One region of the Desulfobaculum xiamenense genome, then DNA from elsewhere that is predicted to be linked to it. Evidence: predicted binding sites of a transcription regulator. Region 1 holds the regulator's gene; the other holds the start of a gene.
What was found. The regulator HrcA, encoded in region 1, represses chaperone genes, less so after heat shock. The targets are predictions, from matches to a motif close to TGTTAGCACTCNNNNNNNNNGAGTGCTAACA.
Positions count from the first base shown of each region.

Region 2: the regulator HrcA is predicted to act here: its motif matches at 2,599-2,629, upstream of groES (co-chaperone GroES).

Region 1 covers NZ_JAATJA010000005.1:111,428-115,770, forward strand. Annotated here, with positions in the region: gene rfbB (dTDP-glucose 4,6-dehydratase) at 1-231, shown strand, start outside; gene rfbD (dTDP-4-dehydrorhamnose reductase) at 228-1,115, shown strand; gene hrcA (heat-inducible transcriptional repressor HrcA) at 1,165-2,193, shown strand; gene grpE (nucleotide exchange factor GrpE) at 2,242-2,811, shown strand; gene dnaK (molecular chaperone DnaK) at 2,956-4,343, shown strand, end outside.
Region 2 covers NZ_JAATJA010000003.1:213,875-218,217, reverse strand. Annotated here, with positions in the region: gene GGQ74_RS13815 (helix-turn-helix transcriptional regulator) at 1-175, shown strand, start outside; gene groL (chaperonin GroEL) at 597-2,231, opposite strand; gene groES (co-chaperone GroES) at 2,271-2,561, opposite strand; gene GGQ74_RS13800 (phosphate/phosphite/phosphonate ABC transporter substrate-binding protein) at 2,892-3,854, shown strand; gene GGQ74_RS13795 (ATP-binding protein) at 3,865-4,343, shown strand, end outside.

The sequences.
Region 1 (4,343 bases):
AGGCCCGAGACCCTCGTCACCCACGTGAAGGACCGCCCCGGCCACGACAGGCGCTACGCCATGAACTACAGCCTCGCCCACCGCGAACTCGGCTTCGAGCCGCTCTACGACTTCGAGCGTGGCCTGCGCGAGACGCTGGACTGGTACGCCGCCAATCGCGAGTGGCGCGACAAGGTCGCAAGCGGCGAATACAGAACCTTCATGGACGCCTGGTACGGAGAGCGCAAATGAGCGAAGGCGATTCACGCAAGGCGCTGGTCTTCGGCGGCCGCTCCGGCCTGCTCGGCATGACGCTGGCCCGCACGCTCGAAAACGCCGGATGGACGGTCAGCGTGACCGGCCGCCCGGAAGAGTGGGCCTACGACGTCGAATCCCTTCGCGCGTTCATCGCCTCCGAAGCGCCAGACGCCGTCTTCAACACATGGGCCTACACGCAGGTCGATCTGGCCGAGGACGAACCCAACGAGGCCCGGCGCGTCAACGCCGTGCTTCCGGGCATCATCGGCCGCGCCATGCGCGACATGTCCGCCGCGCTCGTCCACTACTCCACGGACTTCGTGTTCGACGGAAAGAAGGGCGCGCCCTACACGGAGGACGACGCCACTGCTCCCCAGTCCGCCTACGGGCGCACCAAGCTTGAAGGCGAGACAGCGCTTACGGCCGCAGGGCTTGCACGGCTCATCATCATCCGCACGGCGTGGCTCTTCGGCCCCGGCAAGAAGAACTTCGTACACACCATGCTGAACCTGTGCGCCACGCGCGACAGCCTCGGCGTGGTGCACGATCAGGTCGGCTCGCCGACCTACACCCCGGATCTGGCCGCCTACTCGCTGGCGCTTTTGGAGAGCGGAGCATCCGGCATCTTCCATGTCGTCAACTCCGGGCGCGCGAGCTGGTGCGAACTGGCCTGCGAAGCCGTGCGCTCCGCTGGCCTGCCCTGCACGATGACGCCCATCGCCTCCGCCGAATACCCGCAGAAGGCCACGCGCCCGGCCTTCTCCGTGCTCGACACCTCACGCTTCACCGCGGCCACGGGCATCACCCCGCGGCCATGGCTGCAAGCCGTGCAGGAATACGTCTACCGCGAAACGGCCGACGACACGGCCGACGAATGAGTCACGCCGCGTCGCGGTCCACGGGCCGCGACGCGCAGGAAAGCCGCATATGCCATTGAGCACACGTGAAACGACAGTCCTGACCACCATCGTCGAGGACTACATCAGCAAGGCCCAGCCGCTCGGCTCCCGACATGTCGCGCGCCGCTGCGGCCTCGGCCTTTCCGCGGCCAGCATCCGCAACACCATGGCCGACCTCACGGACAAGGGCTTCCTCGAACAGCCGCACACCTCGGCGGGGCGCATCCCCACGCCGCTGGCCTTCCGGCTGTATCTGGATACCGTGCTCACCCCGCCGGAAATTACCCCGCAGGAACGGGCCGTCATCCGCACCGGCCTCGACAACGCGGGGTTGGAACTGGACGACATCCTGCGGCAGTGTTCGCGCCTGCTGGCCACGCTTTCGCAGCAGGTGAGCATGGTGCTCGCTCCGGCGCATGCCGACGTGCGCTGGCGTAGCCTCGACTTCGTGCCCGTGCGCAAGGGGCTGGTCATGGCCGTGCTGGTCATGGAGGGCGATATGGTCGAACATCGCCTCGTGTCCGTGGAGAACCACGTCACGCGAGACGACCTCACGGCCTTCAGCAACTTCCTGAATCACCACTACGCGGGCATGACGCTCACCGAAGCGCGCGCCCATATCCTCGTAGACCTCGAATACGCCCAGCGCCGGTTGGACAGGCTCTATCATCAAGCGCTACGCCTCGCCCGCGACACCTTCGAACCGGGAGCCAAGCGCGACTTCTTCTTCGACGGCACGGCGCATGTGCTCACGCAGCCGGAATTCGCCAACGCCGAAACCATGCGCCAACTGCTGCACATGCTGGAGGAGCGCTCGCGTCTTCTCGACCTGCTCGACGGCACCATCGACGCCGGACGCACCACCATCACCTTCGCCCGGCACGACGCCCCGGAAGGCGCGAATCCCTACGGTCTCATCTCCGCCCCCTTCGGCGCGGCGGACGAGAGCAAGGGCGCGCTCGGCATCATCGGCCCCCTGCGCATGGACTACGCAAGAATCCTTCCGGTGGTTGACTTCACGGCTCGAATGCTTACAGAACTCCTCAGCAATCGCTAATAGCCAATCCCTGCACATTTCAGCGATCCCGGAGACCGCACAATGACCATGGAAAAAGATATGGATACTGTCGAAATGAACGAGACCACCGAAGCGGCCAACACCGACGCCGCCACCGAACTGACCCTCACGGATGAGGAGCTGCGCACCCTGTGCGCCGAACGCGTATGCCCCCAGTGCCCGGAAAAGGCCGAGATGGAGGACCAGCGTCTGCGCCTGCTGGCCGACATGGACAACACCCGCAAGCGCCTTGAGCGTGACAAGGACGAATTCCGCAAGTTCGCCACCGAAAAGGTGCTGGCGGACCTGCTCCCCGTCCTCGACAACCTCGACCTCGCCCTGAAGCACGCCCCCACCTCTGCCGAGTGCAAGAACTTCGTGCTCGGCGTGGATATGACCCGCAAGGCCTTCCTCGACGCGCTGTCCAAGCACGCCCTCGAACCCGTCGGCGAACTCGGCGAGGAGTTCTCCCCCGAGATTCACGAGGCCGTTGGCCAGGAAGAGCGCACGGACATGGAGCCCGGCCGCGTAGCCAACCTCTTGAACAGGGGCTACCGCTTAAATGGCCGCCTCCTGCGTCCGGCGATGGTCATGGTCAGCAAGGCCCCCGAGGCCTAGCGTCCTTCCCGCCGCTCCGCTTCCGGTGAAAAAAATTGCACCTCCCCCTTTACAGGCGGATTTGGCGAATTATTTTCATCACCGAATGCGATTGACCGCATCAGCAGACAAAAGATTATTTTCCCCAAGAGGAGGACTTCAGATATGGGCAAGATCATAGGCATCGACCTCGGCACCACGAACTCCTGCGTCTACGTGATGGAAGGAAAGGATGCCAAGTGCATTACCAACCCCGAGGGCGGCCGCACCACGCCGTCCATCATCGCCTTCACCGAGAAGGAACGTCTCGTTGGCGAACTGGCCAAGCGCCAGGCCGTGACCAATCCCAGCAAGACCGTCTTCGCGGTCAAGCGCCTCATGGGCCGCAGGCACGACGATCCGGCCATCAGGGCCTGGGCCGATAGCTGCCCCTACACCATCAGCGCACACTCCAACGGTGACGCCTACGTTGAGGTCGATGGCAAGAAGTTCAGCCCCGCCGAGCTTTCCGCCATGATCCTCCAGAAGCTCAAGACCGACGCCGAAACCTACCTCGGCGAAACGGTTACCGAGGCGGTCATCACCGTTCCCGCGTACTTCAACGACTCCCAGCGTCAGGCCACCAAGGACGCTGGCCGCATCGCCGGTCTTGAAGTGAAGCGCATCATCAACGAGCCGACTGCCGCCTCGCTGGCCTACGGCTTCGACAAGAAGGCCAACGAAAAGATCGCCGTGTTCGACCTCGGCGGCGGCACCTTCGATATTTCCATCCTCGAAGTCGGCGACAACGTCGTCGAGGTGCGCGCCACCAACGGCGACACCTTCCTCGGCGGCGAGGACTTCGACCACAGGGTCATCAACTACCTCGTGGACGAGTTCAAGCGTGAGAACGGCATCGACCTCTCGCAGGACCGCATGGCCCTCCAGCGCCTCAAGGAAGCCGCTGAAAAGGCCAAGAAGGAACTGTCCTCCTCCATGGAGACCGAGGTCAACCTGCCCTTCATCACCGCCGACCAGACCGGTCCCAAGCACATGCTGGTCAAGCTCTCCCGCGGCAAGCTGGAAAAGCTGGTCGAGGATCTCGTGGAGCGCACCGCCGGTCCCTGCCGCAAGGCACTGGCCGACGCCGGCCTCTCCGCCTCCGACATCGACGAGGTCGTCCTCGTCGGCGGCATGACCCGCATGCCGCTGGTCCAGCAGAAGGTGGCTGAACTGTTCGGCAAGGAGCCCAACCGCAGTGTGAACCCCGACGAAGTCGTGGCCATGGGCGCCTCCATTCAGGGCGGCATCCTCGCCGGTGACGTCAAGGACGTGCTACTGCTCGACGTGACTCCGCTCTCGCTCGGCATCGAGACCCTTGGCGGCGTGTTCACCAAGCTCATCGACCGCAACACCACCATCCCGAGCAAGAAGAGCCAGGTCTTCACCACCGCCGCCGACAACCAGCCCTCCGTGTCCATCCACGTGTGCCAGGGCGAGCGTCCCATGGCTGGCGACAACAAGACCCTCGGCCGCTTCGAGTTGACCGGCATCCCGGCCGCTCCGCGCGGCGT
Region 2 (4,343 bases), on a different contig from region 1:
CAGCCGCTACGCCATCCCCCCGGACCGCATGACCGCCGACGAGAAGACTGAAATCGTCGCCGAACTCAACCGCAAGGGCGTCTTTCTCATCAAGGGTAGCGTCGCTGTCGTGGCCCGGCACCTCGAAGCCTCCGAGGCCACCATCTACCGCTACATGCAGAAGTGTCAGGACTGACCAAACCCGGAGCACCCACCATCGACCACCTCAAAGGCCCGCGCACACACCGCGGGCCTTTTTCATTCGTGTCGCTGTGGCCTGCCACAGCGACAAGCCGCTGCGCGGAAGTTCGCCTCCGGCGGCCGGGCTCTGCCCGGACCCGGTCAAGGGGGTGACCCCCTTGACAATCCTCACTAGGGCTTCGTCGCGCAAAGCCGCACGGTGCGCCAAGGGCACCCACGGTTATCGTATATCGGGGTTCCAAGGGGCCAGCGGCCCCTTGGCCGGCGGAGCCTACGGCTTGCATCGCTCAATGAACGACACGGCAAGCCACAGCGCCCCGGCCGCCGGGGCAACGCTTCGCGTAGCGGCTGGGCGCAAAAAAAGGGGCCGGTCCTTTCGGACCGGCCCCCCAATTCGCAATGGAAGCGCGGATGGCTTAGTACATGCCACCCATGCCGCCCATGCCGCCGGGCATGGCGGGGGCAGCGGGCTTCTCTTCGGGCTTCTCGGCGATGGCGCACTCGGTGGTGAGCAGCAGGCCAGCCACGGAGGAGGCGTTCTGCAGGGCGGTGCGGGTGACCTTCTTGGGGTCGATGACACCGGCCTTGATGAGGTCTTCGTACTCGCAGGAGGCGGCGTTGAAGCCGAAGCCGTCCTTGTTGGAGCGAACCTTCTCGACCACGATGGAGCCTTCGAGACCGGCGTTGTTGGCGATCATGCGCAGGGGCTCTTCGATGGCGCGGGTGATGATGGCGACACCAGCGGCCTCGTCGTCATCAGCCGGGGTGACCTTGTCGAGGGCCTTGGCGCAACGCACGAGAGCGACACCGCCGCCAGGCACGATGCCTTCTTCGACGGCCGCACGGGTGGCGTTGAGGGCGTCCTCGACGCGGGCCTTCTTCTCCTTCATCTCGGTCTCGGTGGCGGCACCGACGTTGATCACGGCCACGCCGCCGACGATCTTGGCGAGGCGCTCCTGGAGCTTCTCACGATCGTAGTCGGAAGTGGTCTCGTCGATCTGAGCGCGCAGCTGGGCCACGCGAGCCTTGATGTTCTCGCCGGCGCCAGCGCCGTCGACGATGGTGGTGTTTTCCTTGTCGATGACGACACGCTTGGCGGTGCCGAGGTCATTGACGTTGACGTTCTCGAGCTTGAGGCCGAGATCGTCGGAAACAACCTGACCACCGGTGAGGATGGCGATGTCCTTGAGCATTTCCTTGCGGCGCTCGCCAAAGCCGGGGGCCTTGATGGCGACGACGTTCAGGATGCCGCGCAGCTTGTTGACCACGAGGGTGGCCAGAGCTTCGCCGTCCACGTCCTCAGCGATGATGACGAGGGGCTTGGACATCTTGGCGACCTGCTCGAGAACCGGCAGCATGTCCTTCATGCTGGAGATCTTCTTCTCGTTGATGAGGATCAGCGGATTCTCAAGCTCGCAGATCATCTTCTCGGGATTGGTCACGAAATAGGGGGAGAGGTAGCCGCGGTCGAACTGCATGCCTTCGACGACTTCGAGGGTGGTCTCGAGGCCCTTGGCTTCCTCAACGGTGATGACGCCTTCCTTGCCGACCTTGTTCATGGCCTCGGCAATGATGTTGCCGATGGTGGAGTCGTTGTTGGCGGAAATGGTGCCAACCTGGGCGATCTCCTTCTGGTCACGGGTGGGCTTGGCAAGCTTGGAGAGCTCCTCGGTGAGGGCTTCCACGGCCTTGTCGATACCGCGCTTGATGGCCATGGGATTGCGGCCAGCGGCCACGAGCTTCACGCCTTCGTTGAAGATGGCCTGAGCGAGAATGGTGGCGGTGGTGGTGCCGTCGCCAGCCACATCGGAGGTCTTGGAAGCGACTTCCTTGACCATCTGGGCGCCCATGTTCTCGAACTTGTCCTCAAGCTCGATTTCCTTGGCAACGGTCACGCCGTCCTTGGTGATCACGGGGGAGCCGAAGGACTTCTCGATGACAACGTTACGGCCCTTGGGTCCGAGGGTCACCTTCACAGCGTTGGCAAGGGTGTCGACACCCTTTTTCAGCCTTTCGCGGGCCTTGGTATCAAAACGAATATCTTTGGCCATTGGTAGATCTCCTTGAAATTCTATGCGATCGAAAAAAGATTACATCTCGATGATAGCCAGGATGTCATCCTCGCGCATGACGAGGTGCTCCACACCGTCAATCTTGATCTCGGTGCCGGCGTACTTGTTGAAGAGGACCGCGTCGCCTTCCTTCACGGTCATGGGGATGATCTTGCCGGAGTCGTCGGCCTTGCCGGGGCCCGCAGCCACAATCTTGCCCTTCATGGGCTTTTCCTTAGCGGTGTCGGGGATGATGATGCCGCCAGCGGAAACTTCCTCGCTCTCCAGGCGCTTGACCAGAACACGATCGTTAAGCGGTTTCAGCTTCATTGGGATTTCCTCCATTTGCGAATTATTTTCGATACGCTGTTGGCACTCGTCTTGGGTGAGTGCCAAATCCGTCGTCTAGCAGATATAGCCTGATTCGGCAAAATGCAAAGCCAAATCAGGCAACGCCAGAAAGATTAGTTCGTGGGCGGCGATAGTCAACACCCCATCCCTCATTTTTTTTGAAACATTTTCCAGTGGATGCCGGGAAAGGCCCGTCCCGACTGGATTCCCCGGCGTTCCTGGACGGGGCTTGGCCAGCCTTTCCCTTCGCAGCGCTGCAGGGTATGCTTCGAAGGTCCGAGTCCATAGACTTCGCAAAGGAAATCCGCAATGCATGTCAGCCCGAGCACAGTGAAAGTTCGGTCCTGCGCCGTCGGGGCGCTGGCCCTCGCTCTGGTCTCCGTTTTCGTCCTGTGTGCCTGCTCGGACCCCGAGCCGGTGAAGAAGGTGGACCTCTCGCGGCGCGAGGAAATGACATTTCGCGCCCGCAAGGGGGAGATCACCTACGCCTATCTGCCGCAGTACTCACACAGCGTCTCGTACCAGCGGCATCACCTGCTGGTGGAGTATCTCTCGGAGGCTACGGGCCTGACCTTCCGTCAGGTCTTCCCGGATACCTTCGACGAGCACATGAACATGGTCGGGCAGGGGCTCATCGACATTTCGTTCTCCAACCCCTTCATCTACGTCAAAATTGCGGAACGCTACGGCGCGCGGGCCTTCGCGCGGGTGGTGGAGGCCGGACGCGGGGCCAACTTCCGCGGGCAGATCATCGTGCGGCGCGACAATCCGGATATCCGCACCATCGAGGACGTGAAGGGACAGCACTGGCTGGCCGTGGACCCATCGTCCGCAGGCGGCTACCTCTTTGCCCTCGGGCATTTCGCCGAACACGGCATCCACAGGGAGGACTTCGCGGAAATCGCCTTCGCTCCCGGTCCCGGCGGCAAGCAGGAAAAGGTGGTCCTCGGCGTCTATTCCGGACGCTACGGCGTGGGCTCCATCCGCGAGGGTAGCCTCGAACTGTTGCGCGACGCCGTGGACATCTCGCGCATCCGCGTGCTGGCGACCACGCGTTGGTATCCCGGCTGGGTCTATGCCGCGCGCAAGGGGCTCGATCCCGAGATTACCCGCAAGGTGGCCGAAGCCATGACGGCCCTGTCCCTTGATGCGCCGGAGCATCGGCCCATCCTTGAAAATGCACGGCTGACGGAGATCATCCGGGCCACGGACAAGGATTTCGACCCCGTGCGGGAACTCGCCGAGCGCATCGGCATGGACCTCGGACGCTAGGAGGACACGCATGCAGCCAAGCGAACACATGCGCCGCCTGCTCGTCCGGACGGCATCTGGCATCGCCGAATTCATGCGCGAGCGCCTCGACCCCTACGGGCGTCGTCCCGTTCCGGGGGTGCGCCTGCTTTCGCGTATGCGCTTCAAGGACAAGATCAACTTCGGCATCACCAGCGTGGTGCTCTTTTTCGGCATCCTCACTGCCGTGCTCGTGAGCCGTGTGGCCGTGGTGACGCTTCTGGAGGAGAATCGCGACCGGGGGCGCAGCATGGCCGTGAACATGGCGGCTCGCGCCGTGGACCCCTTGCTGGGTAAGGACTTCCTGCGCCTGAAGAACCTCGTGGACGAGATTGAGCGGTTGTCGGACTACACCATGTACGCCTTCATCCTCGACAAGCAGGGTGACGTGCTGGTCCACACCTTCAAGGGCGGGTTCCCTGTGGAACTGCTCGCCGCGAATGCGCCCAGCGGAAATGCTGTCCACATCCA